DNA from 2 places in the Rhizobium sp. Nf11,1 genome. Region 1 is predicted to be linked to the other one. Evidence: riboswitches for the same ligand, from Rfam matches in the RefSeq annotation. Region 1 holds a riboswitch; the other holds the start of a gene.
What was found. A riboswitch is a leader RNA that binds a small molecule or an ion and turns the genes downstream of it on or off. The one in region 1 is predicted to bind FMN.
Positions count from the first base shown of each region.

Region 2: another riboswitch for FMN. It lies ahead of ACQ7C1_RS06285 (DMT family transporter); the one in region 1 lies ahead of ACQ7C1_RS12155 (6,7-dimethyl-8-ribityllumazine synthase).

Region 1 covers NZ_JBOBHU010000006.1:250,232-257,707, forward strand. The annotation lists partial or broken gene ACQ7C1_RS12150 (VOC family protein) at 46-733, opposite strand; gene ACQ7C1_RS12155 (6,7-dimethyl-8-ribityllumazine synthase) at 880-1,314, opposite strand; FMN riboswitch at 1,394-1,536, opposite strand; gene ACQ7C1_RS12160 (SRPBCC family protein) at 1,921-2,367, shown strand; gene ACQ7C1_RS12165 (GCG_CRPN prefix-to-repeats domain-containing protein) at 2,542-2,850, shown strand; gene ACQ7C1_RS12170 (hypothetical protein) at 2,929-3,153, opposite strand; gene ACQ7C1_RS12175 (adenylate/guanylate cyclase domain-containing protein) at 3,489-4,586, shown strand; gene ACQ7C1_RS12180 (winged helix-turn-helix domain-containing protein) at 4,768-5,418, shown strand; gene ACQ7C1_RS12185 (MFS transporter) at 5,415-6,707, shown strand; gene ACQ7C1_RS12190 (LysR family transcriptional regulator) at 6,667-7,476, opposite strand, start outside.
Region 2 covers NZ_JBOBHU010000003.1:143,027-150,502, reverse strand. The annotation lists gene lon (endopeptidase La) at 1-1,885, shown strand, start outside; gene hupB (DNA-binding protein HupB) at 2,092-2,367, shown strand; FMN riboswitch at 2,484-2,635, shown strand; gene ACQ7C1_RS06285 (DMT family transporter) at 2,819-3,727, shown strand; gene ACQ7C1_RS06280 (esterase-like activity of phytase family protein) at 3,820-6,018, shown strand; gene ACQ7C1_RS06275 (aldo/keto reductase) at 6,209-7,195, opposite strand; gene ACQ7C1_RS06270 ((R)-mandelonitrile lyase) at 7,338-7,476, shown strand, end outside.

The DNA.
Region 1 (7,476 bases):
CACCTTGAGGTGCCGACGGGCAAGGCGGCTGCTCCGTGCCGCCACCTATAACGGCAGCTGCCTGCCGGCCTGTTCGCTGACCATGTATTCGGCGTACCAGTCCGGCCAGTTCTCGTCGTGTTTGCCGCCATTGCGCTTCTCGTGTTCGCCGTGAGCCTCGGCGGCGCGGCGGAGGGCGGCGGCGAGGTCGCTCGATGTCGAGAAGGCGGTCTCATCGGCGTCGATGCGTCCCGGCAGGCGTGGTGACTTCCTGGAACAGCCAGCCGTTGCCATCGGGATCCTTGAACGAGGCGAAGGAACGATAGCTGCGGTGGTCGGGGTCGCGGCCGGCGATGCGCAGGCGCCCGAAGAGATAGGGTTCGTCCTTGCCGGCGTAGACGCCTGAAGCATCGTGGAAGACCTCGCTCACCTCGACGCCGCGGGCGATGAGATCGCGCCTTGCGGCCTCGACGTCGGAGACGATGAGATAGAGGCCTTGGGCGGAGCCGGGAGCGGCGGCGGTGACATTCTTGCCGAAGATGATCGCGCAACCGGAGCCCGGTGGGGTGAACTGGATCACGCGGAAATCGGCATCATTGGCGAAATCGGCGTCGAGCCTCCAGCCAAGGCTCTCGTAAAAACGTTTGGCGCGGTCGACGTCGGAAACGGGAATGACGACCACCTCGAGCTTGGTGTCGACCGGTCGTGTTTTCACGGATTCGGTTGGGGGTTCACTGCGCATTGCATTGCTCATCTTCAGCTCCCTTGAGGTTTGGACGCATTAAGAATGGCGATACATGTCGGTATCGAGTGGACCACAGCGCGGGTGGAGCGTCGAATCAATTCTTCAGTCGACGGGAAGAAGACGGCGGGCCATCCCGCCGTCTGTTGCGCTAGCTTTCAAGCAGCAAGGGCGGCGCGCGTTTTGCCGATCATCAGAGCGGCGCGCGCAGCCTCGCGGCCCTTCTCGACGAAATGAGCGCGGTAGATCTGCGTGTGATGCTCGGTTTCCTGATAGTGATGCGGTGTCAGTGAGACCGACAGCACCGGCACGCCGGTATCCATGCCGGCGCGCATCAGGCCATCGACCACGGCCTGGGCGACGAATTCGTGGCGGTAGATCCCGCCATCGACGACGAAGGCGGCGGCAATAACGGCGGCATAGCGCCCGCTCGCGGCAAGATCGCGCGACAGCAGCGGCATTTCGAAGGCGCCGGGGACGTCGAATACGTCGATCTGTTCGGCGGGAACAAGCTGTTGGAAACCTTCGAGCGCACGGTCGACGATATCGGCGTGCCAGCCGGCTTTGACGAAGGCATAACGGGTGGGTGTCATGGTAATCTCCTTTGGCGTACAGACACATCACCCAAGGCGATCACGAGCATCTGTAGCCAGCCCGGAGGGCAGCAGCAGCGCACGTTCTCTTTCATCCGGACTATGACCGTCGGCTCAGGCATCTCACCTGATCTGCTGACCCTTCCGAGGAAGGCGCTCGCGGGCTCGCAATCGAAACTGCATACCGCCGGTAGGGACTTTCACCCCGCCCTGAGAACGGCGCGGACAATAGGGGCAAGGCGGCGGGCTGGCAATAGGGTAAGATGGTTTCGGATGGGTGCGGGTTGCAACCCCAAGAGAGCCTCATCCTGATGAGGTGCCCCGCAGGGGCCTCGCAAGACGAGGCGGGTGCGCTGCCGTTGGGGGATGGAAGGAGCAGCGTTGCGGTGCGTCCTTGGAGGCTCCGCCATGCGGGCTACGCGCCTTAGCATGAGGGAGGTCGGAGGTTTCGCACCGAGGCTGGTGAGGGTCTCACGGTAAGGGCGTTCGGGGTGTCCGCCCTTGCTCAGCGCGCGCTTCCGCCTACATGCTCCCATTGAGGACACCCACGTCAATACAGCATGATACGTCGTTCCCGAACCGGGGCGGCAACCATGGGAGAGATCCATGCCAGAATCTTTCGTCGTGCGCCGCGAGGCGCATCTTGCGGCGCCGCCGGCAGCGGTGTTTGCACTGATGACCGATCCGGAGAAGATCCTGCGCTGGATGGGGACGGAGGCCGAGGTCGAGCCGGAGCCGGGTGGGCTCTATCTCGTCAACGTTACCGGCGCCCGTTTTGCGCGCGGCTCGTTTCGCGAGGTGGTGCCGGTGCATCGGCTTGCCTACAGCTTCGGCTGGGATGGTAGCGAGGTGGTGCCGCCGGGATCGAGCCTGGTCGAGATCGACCTGATCGAGCAGGGAGGCGGAACGCTTTTGCGGCTCACCCATAGCGGGCTGCCGAGTGCCGAGCAATGCGCCGGTCATGAGGAAGGCTGGGCGCATTATCTCGGCCGGCTCACGGAAGTCGCGGCCGGGCGGGACCCGGGTCCAGATCCTTTTTACGGCAGGACATGAACGGTTTTCGGCAGGCGGCAGGATGCTCCCCAAGCGCTTGGCGCTACGGGAAGAACGGTCCGCTGCGGTCAAAAAAAGTGCTGCTTTATCGTCCACAAACATGAACGCACAGTTCATCTCCAGTTCAATTTGGCGGTCCTAAGGTGATTGCGGCTGGATGAAATGGAGTTTTCGATGAAGGCACTTTCTATCGCGGCTGCCTTGCTCGCTGGCAGCCTCTCGATTGGCACAGCTCAGGCGATGCCGATCGGGGCAATCAAGGTTGAGAGCACTGTCACAAAGGTCGACTACGCCTGTGGTCGCGGCTGGCATCTGACCCGCTGGGGCGAATGCCGGCGCAACTGGCGCCGCCCGCCGCCTGTAGCTTTCTATGGCGGTCCGCCCCGCTGGGGCTGGGAGCGGCGTCATCGCGATTGGGATGGCCCGCGCTGGCGCTATGAACGGCGCTGGGACCGCGAACGCCGCTGGCGCGATGACTACTAAAACTTTTGACAGAGGCAGGCGAACGAGGGCCGGTGCGATGTTTCGCCCGGCCTTTATCAGCTGAAATAACGACTGCGCTCAGATGCGGCTGACGAGCCAGTGCTTTCCGTCGATCAGTTCTTCGAGCTCGGCCGGATCCTTGACACCGAACTCGAACCATTCGACGAGTTCCTTCGCCTTCCGTTTGCTTTCTTCGGCTGTAAACTCGATCCCATAACGCGCGCACCAGCGCCGAAGGATCGACGTCAGCAGGGTCATGTCATTCCCGTCCAGCGGGTCTTTCGGCCAGTATGTCGTGCCCATAGCAACCCCTCAATCGCTAATGACAAGTTCGCACATAAACGAGCCAATGTCGCGCAATTTAAAGGTGTTTATTGGGTTGTTTTGCACTGTGATGAATGGTTTTCCACAGACTTGTTGGGAGGTGGGGTTGACAGGGTTGCGGAGGGACTCGGCGGGGGCAAGTGCCGATAGGAAATCCACCACAGGTGTCCTGAGTTGGCCGATGAAGTCAGTCGTGCTCTGCCCTCTGCCGAGTATCTGGCCAGGGCAGGAGACCTCCTGAGAGGCCGCAGGAGTGTCCGTCGGGCTGATGTCCCGGGGTTGCCCGCGTCCTGTTGCAATGCCAATGTTAACCCATGGATCTGCCTTCCTCCATTGCCTGGCTGATTGACGAGGCTGCGGCTTCCCCCGGCCCCGAACGGTTTCTGGCCGAGCTCGGGCGCCGGCTGCTGGCCGACGGCCTGGGGCTTTCTGGCGGCGCGCTGACACTTTCGGTGCCGCATCCGATCATAGCGCGGCGTAGCTGGCTGTGGCGGGCCGAAACCGGAGCCGTCATCGAGGCGCTGGGGTTTGCCGCCGCACCGCAAAGCGATGCCGGGCGCGAATGGCTGGCCGGGCTCGGGCCGGTTTGGGAGGAGAGGATTGGAGCTTCGCGGGACGGCGCCATGCTCGGCTGGGCGGGCATCGGCAAGGGGGCAGGGGCGGACGAATTTTCTCCCGATGAAGCCGCGCGGCTGCAGGACGTCGCGCGTTTTGCGGCGGCGCCGCTCGCAGCCCTTGCGGCGCGGGAAGCGCGGGCGGCGCTGCTGGAAGCCTACCTCGGCCGGCGCAGTGCGGCTCGCGTTCAGTCGGGTGCGCTTGCTCGGGGCACCGGCGAAACCATTCGCGCCGCTCTTCTCTGCGCCGATTTGCGGGATTTCACCGCGCTTTCCCAAGTGACGGAGCCGCAGGCGATGATATCCGCGCTCGACGCTTATTTCGACCGCGTCGCCGGCGCCGTACATGCCTTCGGCGGCGAGGTGCTGAAATTCATCGGCGACGGCGTGCTGGCGATCTTTCCCGTCACTGCTGCTTCCGGCAATGGGGCCGGAGCTGATCGAGAGGCCTGCGAGGCGGCGCTCCGGGCCGTTGCAGCCAGCCGCGCCGGTATGGCCCATCTGGACCAGATGCGCCGGGCGCAGGGGCTGGCGCCGCTGCCCTTCGGCGCCGCGCTGCATTTCGGCGAAATCCTCTGGGGCAATATCGGCGCCGCCGACAGGCTTGACTTCACCGCCATCGGCCCGGCGGTCAATCTGGTCAGCCGGCTGGAAGGGCTCTGCAAGCCGCTCGGCCACAGCGTGCTGATCTCAGGCGCCGTGGCGGCGAACACCCAGGCCGCGCTGACGCCGCTCGGCGAGCACGCCCTGCGCGGCATCGCCGAGCCTTGCGCCGTCTTCACTTTGGCTGAGGATTGAGCCCTGAGATGGCCTGCCCGAATGCGCCTGCCATGCCATGTTCGGCGCTCACAAGAATCATGATTATTAATCGCTCGCACTGGCGCGTGATCATTCTGGCCACTGCCGGAGATCAAACACCTTAGGAGAAATTTGCAAAGAAATCTTTGCAAAACTGTGTTTGCGAATATATGATGGGGTCATGAAGGAGCAGAACTCCGAACCTGCCGCAGATGCCGTTGCCTCGCGCACCGTCAGCCGGGTCGTGCCCGAACCGACGGCGCTGAAGGCGCTGACGCATCCGGTTCGGCTGCGCATGCTCGGCATGCTGAGGATCGACGGTCCCGCCACGGCGACGCAGCTCGCCGTTCGGTTAGGCCTGAACAGCGGCGCGACGAGCTATCACCTGCGCCAGCTCGCCCAATACGGTTTCATCGAGGAAGCGCCGCATGTCTCGCGGCGCGACCGCTGGTGGCGCGCCAGCCACGAGCTGACCTCGGTTCCCCCGAGCGAATCCGAAGGCGAAGCGCTCGATCTCGACATGGCCTTCAACCAGGCGGCTCTCTCGCTGCAGGTCGGCCAGATGCAGCAGGCGCTGGAGGAATATGCCGAGCTGCCGGCGGAATGGCGCAGGGCGACGGCGGCCGACGACATCATCATCCCAATGACGGCGGAACAGGCCGAGGCCCTGACGAAGCGGCTGACAGGCATCATCCTTGAAGCGATGCGGGCCGCCCCGCCGCTGGGGGAGGCGGCGTCCCGGAATCCTGGCATGGTTCCTTTCTATGTCATGCTGCACGCCTTCCCCTATCCGGGCCGGCTGCCGCACCGCGAGCGGGAGGACGAGCGGTGAGAGAAGGCAGGCCATTCCTGGCGCTTGCCGCCGCAGAAACACTTTCATTTTCTGGCACCCGGCTATCGACCATCGCCATCCCCTGGCTGGTGCTGAGCGCCACAGGCAGCCCGGTGCTGACCGGGCTGACGGCGATGATGGAGATGCTGCCTTATGTGCTCGCCAAGGCGCTCGGCGGGCCGCTGATCGACCGCATCGGTGCCAAGCGCATCGCGATCATCTGCGACACGGCTTCCGTGATCGCGGTCGGGCTGGTGCCGCTTCTCGATCTCTTCGCTGTGCTGACCGTGCCGGTGCTGCTGCCCCTCGTCTTTGCCATGGGTGTGCTGCGCGGGCCTTCCGATGCCGCCAAGCAGGCGATGGTTCCCGATATCGCGACCCTCGCCGAAGTGCCGCTCGAACAGGTGACCGGCGTCTCCAGCGCCATCGAGCGGCTGGCCTCGACGGTGGGTGCGGCCGGCGCGGGCGCGCTGATCGGACTGATCGGCCCGAGTCAGGCGCTCCTCGTCAACGCCGCCACCTTCGCTGCGGCTGCCTTGGTCGTTGCATCAGGCATACCCGGCACCGCCCGCGTTCCCAAGATCCCAACCGCGCCCGACTCGCGGCCTGGCAGAACGTCATCCTATCTCGACGATCTCCGGGAAGGCTGGCGCTTTCTGCGCGGCGACGCCGTGCTCGTCAGCATTGTCACCATGGTGGCGATCACCAATCTGCTCGATCAGGCCTATCACGCCGTGCTGCTGCCCGTCTGGACGAAGAATGCCGGGCATGGGCCGGAGCTGCTCGGAGCGATGTTCGCCGCCTTCTCCGGCGCTTCCATCGCGGGCGCGGCGATTGCCGCTGTTATCGGCGAGCGCATGCCGCGTCTGATCGTCTATACCGTGGCCTTCCTCCTGACCGGATTTCCGCGCTTCCTGGTGCTCGCGGTGGATGCGCCGCTCGGCTCCGTCTTTGCAACACTCGCAATCGCAGGCTTTGCCTCCGGTTTCCTCAACCCGATCCTGTCGGCGGTGATGTTCGAGCGCATCCCCAAACCGCTGACCGGGCGCGTCACCGCGATGAACACCGCCCTCTGCTTCGCCCTCATTCCCTTCGGCGGCCTCGTCGGTGGCGCGCTGATCAGCACAATAGGGCTTGGCGCGGCGCTGCTCCTCTGCGGCCTCGCTTACCTCGCCGCGACCCTCTCTCCGCTGGCGCTCAAGAGCTTTCGCGGTTTTGACAAGGCGGTGGCATCAGCGCCGCGCGGGCCTAGCCTTGACCTCCGAATTCCTCGATCAACAGATCGATGAAGCAGCGGACGCGCGGCTCCAACACGCCTTTGTCGGAATAATGCGCCAAGATTTTCGTGTCGTCGGTTTCTAGATCAGGGAGGACTTGCCGGAGACGGCCGGCGGTCAAATCGGCGGCAATGAGGAAGTTCGGCAGGAGAGCGATCCCGAAGCCGGCCAGGGCAGCGTCGTGGAGGGCTTCACCGCTGTCGAGCCTCAGGCGGCTGCGCCCCTGCGCCTTGATCCAGCCGCCACCGCTGCGAAAGCGCCAGCCCTGCCTTTGGCCGCGGCTGGTGACGAACAGGCAGTCATGGGCGGCCAGATCCGCCATATCATTGGGGACGCCGCGTTCGGTGAGATAGGAGGGCGAGGCGCAGAGCAGCACCTTGTCACTGGCGATCACGCGCGTGATCAATCGGCTGTCGGCGGCCGACGACTTCGCGCCAATTCCGATCGCCAGATCGAAGCCATCCTCGACGATGTCGGCCGCGTGATCGGTGAAGCTCACTTCGACCTGCACGTCGGGCCACGTGCGAAGATATTTTTCGAGTAAAGGGAGCATGACCAGCGGCCCGAAGACATCGGGAACGGCAAGTCTGAGCACGCCTCGCGGCAAACCACTTCGCCCCGCAATGCTCGCCTCCGCCTCGTCGACCGATGCCAGGATCTGCAGCCCCTGGTCATAGAACACTCGTCCTTCATCAGTCAGGCTGAGTGTCCTCGTCGTACGGTTGAGCAGGCGCGCGCCGAGCCGCTCCTCGAGGCGGGTGACGGCCTTTCCCGCCGCCGA
Region 2 (7,476 bases), on a different contig from region 1:
GATCACCGAGAAGCAGGAGATGCTGGAGACGACGAGCGTCAAGCAGCGTCTCGAAAAGGCTCTCGGCTTCATGGAAGGCGAGATCTCGGTGCTGCAGGTCGAAAAGCGCATCCGCTCGCGCGTCAAGCGCCAGATGGAGAAGACCCAGCGCGAATATTATCTCAACGAGCAGATGAAAGCGATCCAGAAGGAGCTCGGAGACGGCGAGGAAGGCCGTGACGAGATGAGCGAACTGGAAGAGCGCATCTCCAAGACCAAGCTGTCCAAGGAGGCCCGTGAAAAGGCCGAGGCGGAGCTGAAGAAGCTGCGCCAGATGAGCCCGATGTCGGCGGAAGCCACGGTCGTGCGCAATTATCTGGATTGGCTGCTCGGCATTCCGTGGGGCAAGAAGTCGAAGATCAAGGCCGACCTCAACAATGCCGAGAAGATCCTCGAGGCCGATCACTTCGGTCTGGACAAGGTCAAGGAACGCATTGTCGAATATCTCGCCGTGCAGGCTCGCGCCACCAAGATCAAGGGCCCGATCCTCTGCCTCGTCGGCCCTCCGGGCGTCGGCAAGACCTCGCTCGCCCAGTCGATCGCCAAGGCGACCGGCCGTGAGTATGTCCGCATGGCGCTCGGCGGCGTTCGCGACGAAGCCGAAATCCGCGGTCACCGCCGCACCTATATCGGCTCGATGCCCGGCAAGGTCATCCAGTCGATGAAGAAGGCGAAGAAGTCCAACCCGCTCTTCCTGCTCGACGAGATCGACAAGATGGGCATGGATTTCCGCGGCGACCCGTCCTCGGCCTTGCTCGAAGTGCTCGATCCGGCGCAGAACTCGACCTTCATGGACCACTATCTGGAAGTCGAATACGACCTGTCGGACGTGATGTTCATCACGACGGCGAACACGCTGAACATTCCGGCGCCCTTGATGGACCGCATGGAGATCATCCGTATCGCCGGCTACACCGAGGACGAAAAGCGTGAGATCGCCAAGCGGCACCTGCTGCCGAAGGCCATCAAGGAACATGCGTTGCAGCCGGAAGAGTTCTCGGTCAGTGACGACGCCCTGATGGCGATCAGTCAGCAATACACCCGTGAAGCCGGTGTCCGTAGCTTCGAACGCGAACTGATGAAGCTCGCCCGCAAGGCGGTCACCGAGATCATCAAGGGCAAGACGAAGTCCGTTCACGTGACGGCCGCCAACATCGCCGACTATCTGGGCGTCCCGCGCTTCCGCCATGGCGAAGCCGAGGGCGAGGATCAGGTCGGCGTCGTGACCGGTCTTGCCTGGACGGAAGTCGGCGGCGAGCTGCTGACCATCGAAGGCGTGATGATGCCGGGCAAGGGCCGCATGACGGTTACCGGCAATCTGAAGGACGTCATGAAGGAATCGATCTCGGCGGCGGCTTCCTACGTCCGCTCGCGCGCTGTCGATTTCGGCATCGAACCGCCGATGTTCGAAAAGAACGACATCCACGTGCACGTGCCGGAAGGTGCGACGCCGAAGGATGGCCCGTCGGCCGGCGTCGCCATGGCAACCGCCATCGTTTCGATCATGACCGGCATCCCGGTCAACAAGCATGTGGCCATGACCGGTGAAATCACCCTTCGCGGCCGGGTGCTGCCGATCGGCGGTCTCAAGGAAAAGCTGCTTGCGGCGCTTCGCGGCGGCATCAAGAAAGTGCTGATTCCGGAAGAAAACGCCAAGGACCTGGCGGAGATTCCGGATAACGTGAAGAACAGCATGGAGATCATCCCGGTCTCGCGGATGGGCGAGGTGATCAAGCATGCGCTGATCCGTCGGCCGGAGCCGATCGAGTGGGATGGCACGGTGGAAACGCCGGTCATCACGTCGGTCGAAGGTCTCGACGATTCGGGCGCGACCATAGCGCATTGAGCGGCATTTGCCACATTTGAGCCCTATTCGCGCAAAAGACGAGAAAAGGCTGGCGGAAACGCCAGCCTTTTTTGTGAAAACGTCATGGAGACGCTTGCTTTTCCTTGATTTGCAGGGCTTTTGGGTTTTCGGCGGGCCTGATGAAACCTATTCTGCGCCTAGCTTAGATTTGAGTCGTTTCATACCATTTAGAAAGGGGTGGAAACATGAACAAGAATGAACTCGTGTCCGCAGTGGCCGAAAAGGCAGGACTGACGAAGTCTGACGCGGCTTCCGCTGTTGACGCGGTTTTCGACGTTGTCCAGGCCGAACTCAAGAACAAGGGCGATATCCGCCTCGCTGGTTTCGGCAGCTTCACCGTTTCTCATCGCGCTGCAACGAAGGGCCGCAACCCGTCGACCGGCGCTGAAGTCGACATTCCGGCCCGCAACGTGCCGAAGTTCACGCCCGGCAAGGGCCTGAAGGACGCCGTCAACGGCTGATTCATCATCCGCCGGCCGTAAACGAGAACGGCTGAGCAGGTTTTCGAGGGGTTCGGCGCTGCCGGACCCCTTTTGTTTTGCCGCTTGCCGTATGCAGCGCTTTGTCTTACCAACAATGCTGTTCTCAGGGCGGGGTGAAAGTCCCCACCGGCGGTAAGGGCTGTGGCCCGAGCCCGCGAGCGCCTTCTCAAGCTTCGGCCGGGGAAGGGTCAGCAGATCCGGTGCGATTCCGGAGCCGACGGTATAGTCCGGAAGAAAGAGAATGAGCATGGCCGTGAGCGGGCAGGGGACTGCCGGCCCCTGCGCGCCGTCGCCTCATGCGTCCTGATTTATGTTGGTCGCCTGCATAATTCCTTAAATCGGAATCGATTTAAGGATGAATTATGCAGCAATTAAAAGCGCTACAGCGTCCTTTGCGCGTCTGGAAAGACGCGCGGCGCTGTAGTTCTGGATGGAAGACATGAATCAGATTTCCCTTACAATGCCGCGTTCTCGCGCCTTTGCCGGCGCTGCTTTCATGGTGCTTGGAGGCGTGGCCTTCTCGCTGCTCAACGTCGTCACCCAGTGGCTAACCATGAAACTCGCCTTTCCGCCAGCCTCCGCAGCCTTCTGGCAATATGCAATCGCCTTCCTCTTCTCCTTGCCTTTCCTGCGCAAATCAGGCCTTGCGGCGATGCGTACCGACTATCCCCGGCGGCACGTCGTGCGCGTCCTCTTTGCCGCGCTTGGTGTCGAAGCCTGGGTTTCCGGTCTTGCCTCAGTGCCGATCTGGCAGGCGATCGCGCTGGTCATGACCTCACCCTTCTTCATCATTCTCGGCGCCCGCCTGTTCCTCGGTGAGCGCGTCGGCCCGGCCCGCTGGGCAGCGACCGGTGTCGGCTTTGCCGGCGCGATGATCATCCTCCAGCCATGGTCTGATAGTTTCACCTGGGCAGCGCTCCTGCCGGTGCTCTCGGCACTGCTGTGGGGTGCCTCCTCGCTCATCACCAAGGGCCTGACCGGTATCGAGAGGCCAGAGACCATCACCGTCTGGCTGTTGGTGCTGCTGACGCCGATCAACGGCGGTCTGGCACTTGCGGCGGGCTTCGCCGTACCGACAGGCACGACACTCGCGCTCTTCCTTGTGGCGGGCCTCCTGACGGTCGTGGCGCAATATCTGCTGACCCTAGCCTATGCCAGTGCTGACGCCGCCTATGTCCAGCCATTCGATGATCTGAAGCTGCCGCTGAACGTGCTCGCCGGCTGGCTGTTTTTCGGTTATGCGCCGGCCGGTTATCTGTGGCTGGGCGCCGCGCTCATTCTTTCAGCGTCGCTCTTCATCATGCAAAACGAGATGCGCCGGGAAAGGCAGCCGGCCTGACGCCGACCTCTGAAAACTCGCGGACTGTCATGTCTCTGTCATGGCAGTCCCGCAAAACCCCTCTATTCGATCTTTCGACATTGGGGGATTTCATGACAATTTTATCGCGCAAGGCAGCGCTCGCTGCCGTGCTTCTCGCATCCGTTGCCGTCCCGGCCGCGGCCGAGCCGGTTTTCAACCGCATCGCCTCCTTCCCGGTCGCCCAGAACCTGCCTGCTGACAAGGACAAGCTGTCGCCGACATCCGCGGAAATCATCACCGCGACCGACGACGGCAACACACTGATCTATAGCGACAGTCCGCTCGGCGCGATCGGCTTCATCGACATTACCGACGCCAAGGCCCCGAAAGCCGCCGGCGCGCTGATGATGGATGGCGAGCCGACATCGGTTACCTCGAGCGCCGGCAAGGCGCTGGTTGCCGTCAACACCTCCGAAAGCAAGGCCAAGCCCTCAGGCCGTCTCGCAATCGTCGACGTGGCGACGAAGAAGATCGAGAACATCTGCGATCTCGGTGGCCAGCCGGATTCGATTGCCCTCAACAAGGACAAGACGCTCGGCGCCATCGCGATCGAAAACGAACGCGACGAAGAGGTCAATGACGGCAAGATCCCGCAGATGCCGGCCGGCGAGCTCGCCGTTTTCCAGGTCAACAACGGCACCGTCGACTGCGGCGCCATCAAGCATGTGGCGCTGAACGGTCTCGCCGGTGTTGCCCCTGAAGATCCGGAGCCGGAATTCGTGGCCTTCAACGGGCAGAACGAGATTGCGCTCACGCTGCAGGAAAATAACGAGATCGTCATCATCGATGCCAACACGGCTCAGGTGAAGACCCACTTTACCGCCGGCAGCGTCGATCTCTCCGGCATCGACACGAAGCGCGACGGCGCCCTGAAATTCTCGAGCGAATCGAAAGGCGTCCTGCGCGAGCCGGATGCCGTGAAGTGGCTGGACGACAACCGCCTCGTCGTCGCCAATGAAGGCGACTATCAGGGCGGCTCGCGCGGCTTCACCATCTTCGACAAGACGGGCAAGGTCCTCTACGAATCGGGCGCATCCTTCGAACGCGCCGTCGCCCATATCGGCCATTATCCGGAAAGCCGTTCGGGATCGAAGGGCGTCGAGCCGGAAGGCCTCGAAGCCGCCAAGTTCGGCGATGACCAGTATTTCTTCCTGCTTGCCGAGCGCGCCTCGGTCGTCGGCGTCTATAAGGATACCGGCGCCGACCCCGAACTCGTGCAGCTTCTGCCGTCGGGCATTTCGCCGGAAGGCGGGGTCGCTATCCCCCAGCGTAATCTCTTTGCGACCGCAAATGAACTCGATCTCGGCAAGGACGGCGGGGTGCGCTCGCACGTGATGATATACGAGCGCTCGGAAGGCGAAAAAGCCTATCCACAGATCGTCTCCGCCGAGAAGGACGGCGACCCGATCGGTTTCGCAGCGCTTTCGGGTCTTGCCGCCGTTCCCGGCAAACCGGGCATGCTCTACGCCGTCAGCGACAGCTTTCTGGGCTCGCAGCCGACGATCTACACGATCGACGCCACCAAGAAACCGGCTGTCATCACCGACGCCCTCGTCGTCAAGCGTGACGGCGCTCCGGCCCAGAAGCTCGATATCGAAGGCATTGCGGTCGCAGCCGACGGCTCCTTCTGGCTCGCCTCGGAGGGCTATAGCGAACGCCTCATCCCGCACGCCCTCTACAACGTCAATGCCAAGGGCGACATCAAGGCCGAGATCGCCCTGCCTAGGGAACTCGCCGCCAACGAAATCCGCTACGGCTTCGAGGGTGTCACCATTGTCGGCACCGGCGACGATGCCACGCTCTGGATGGCCGTCCAGCGCGAGTGGGGTGACGACGAGAAGGGCTTCGTCAAGCTCGTCTCCTACAATCCGAAGAAGAAGGAATGGGGCGCAGTGCGCTATCCGCTCGACAAGACGGAAAGCGGTTGGGTTGGCCTGTCTGAGATCTCCGCCGACGGCGACAGCGTTTACATCATCGAGCGCGATAATCTGGTCGGCGACGCCGCCAAGTTGAAGAAGCTTTACAAGGTGGCGATCTCGGAACTGAAGCCAGCCAAGCTCGGGGGCGAGCTGCCGGTCGTGAAGAAGACCGAAGCGCACGACTTCCTCGGCGAACTCAAGGCCGCGACGAACGGCTATGTGCTCGACAAGCTCGAAGGCTTCACCTTCGACGCCTCCGGCAAGCCATACGCTGTCACCGACAATGACGGTGTGAGCGACTCTTCCGGCGAGACCTTGTTCTTTCCGGTCGAGCTGAGTGCCACGAACTGAAGGTTGCCCCTCACCTAACCCTCTCCCCGTTAAAACGGGGCGAGGGGACGTGCCAAGCGCAACGTCGAGGTGAAGGAAGCACGTGCGGCATATCCCTTCGCCCCGCTTGCGGGGAGACGGTGGCGGCAGCCGGATGACGGGCCGCTCTCGGCTCGCTGCAGCCTTCAAAAAAAAGCGACTCGCTCCAGCCTCACCAGCGCTGATGCACATGCGGCGCGATCAGCCGATTGTATATCTCGCGCGTCGCCACCATGACATCGGGCGAGAGCGGCGCGAGATCGGCTGCGGCCGCATTGGCTCTCGCCTGTTCGGCATTGCGGGCGCCGGGGATGACGACAGTAACGGCTTCAGCCATCAGGATCCAACGCAACGCGAAGGCGGCCATGGTGGCGCCGGCCGGCACCAGCTTGCGCACTTCCTCGACCGCCTGCAGCCCGACCTCGAAGGGTACGCCGGCAAAGGTCTCGCCGACATCGAAAGCTTCGCCGTGGCGGTTGAAATTGCGATGGTCGTCGCTGGCAAACTGCGTCTCGCGGCTGATCTTGCCGGAGAGAAGACCACTTGCCAGCGGCACGCGCGCGATGATCGCCACATTCCTGCGACGTGCTTCCTCGAAGAACAGATGGTCGGGGCGCTGACGGAAAATGTTGTAGATGATCTGGACGCTGACGACGCCGGGATATTCGATGGCCTTCAGCCCGTCCTCGACTTTTTCGACGCTAACGCCATAACCCTTGATCTTTCCGGCCTTCTGCAGTGCGTCGAGGCCCTCGAAGACCTCAGGCAGGTAAAGCACCTCGCGCGGCGGGCAGTGCAACTGCACGAGATCGAGGCTGTCGACCGCGAGGTTTTTGAGGCTGCGGTCGATGAAGCCTTGGAGATTGGCCTTGGTATATCCTTCCGCGACATGTGGGTTGAGGCGGCGGCCTGCCTTGGTTGCGACCATCGGGCGCTCGCCGCCGCGCGTCTTCAGAACATCGGCAATGATCTTTTCCGAGCGGCCGTCGCCGTAAACATCCGCCGTGTCGATGAACGTCATACCGGCATCGAGCGCGGCGTTCAGCGCCGCCCGCCCGTCCGCCTCGCTGATATTGCCCCAGGAGCCGCCGATTTGCCAGGCGCCGAAGCCGACATTGGTGACGGTGAACGGCATGCGGCCAAAAGCATGGTGTTTCATGAACATCTCCTAGGTTATGAAAGACACTGGCCTATCAGGCGGGCAACTGTGCGGCAATTGCCGATCCGGTCTTGATCGGTCGCCTCGATCAAATATCGTCCGGAGACAAGGCTTCAACGCTATTGGATGGAAAGGAACGATCATGGAGATCAAACCCGCTGGCTCCAGCCCCTCGACGAAGCCGCCGGCCGACTATTTTACCGGCGCCGTCCGCCAGGATCCGCTGATCGAGCCGCCGGCCCCGGCCCGGGTGAGGGCAACCTCCGTCACCTTCGAACCCG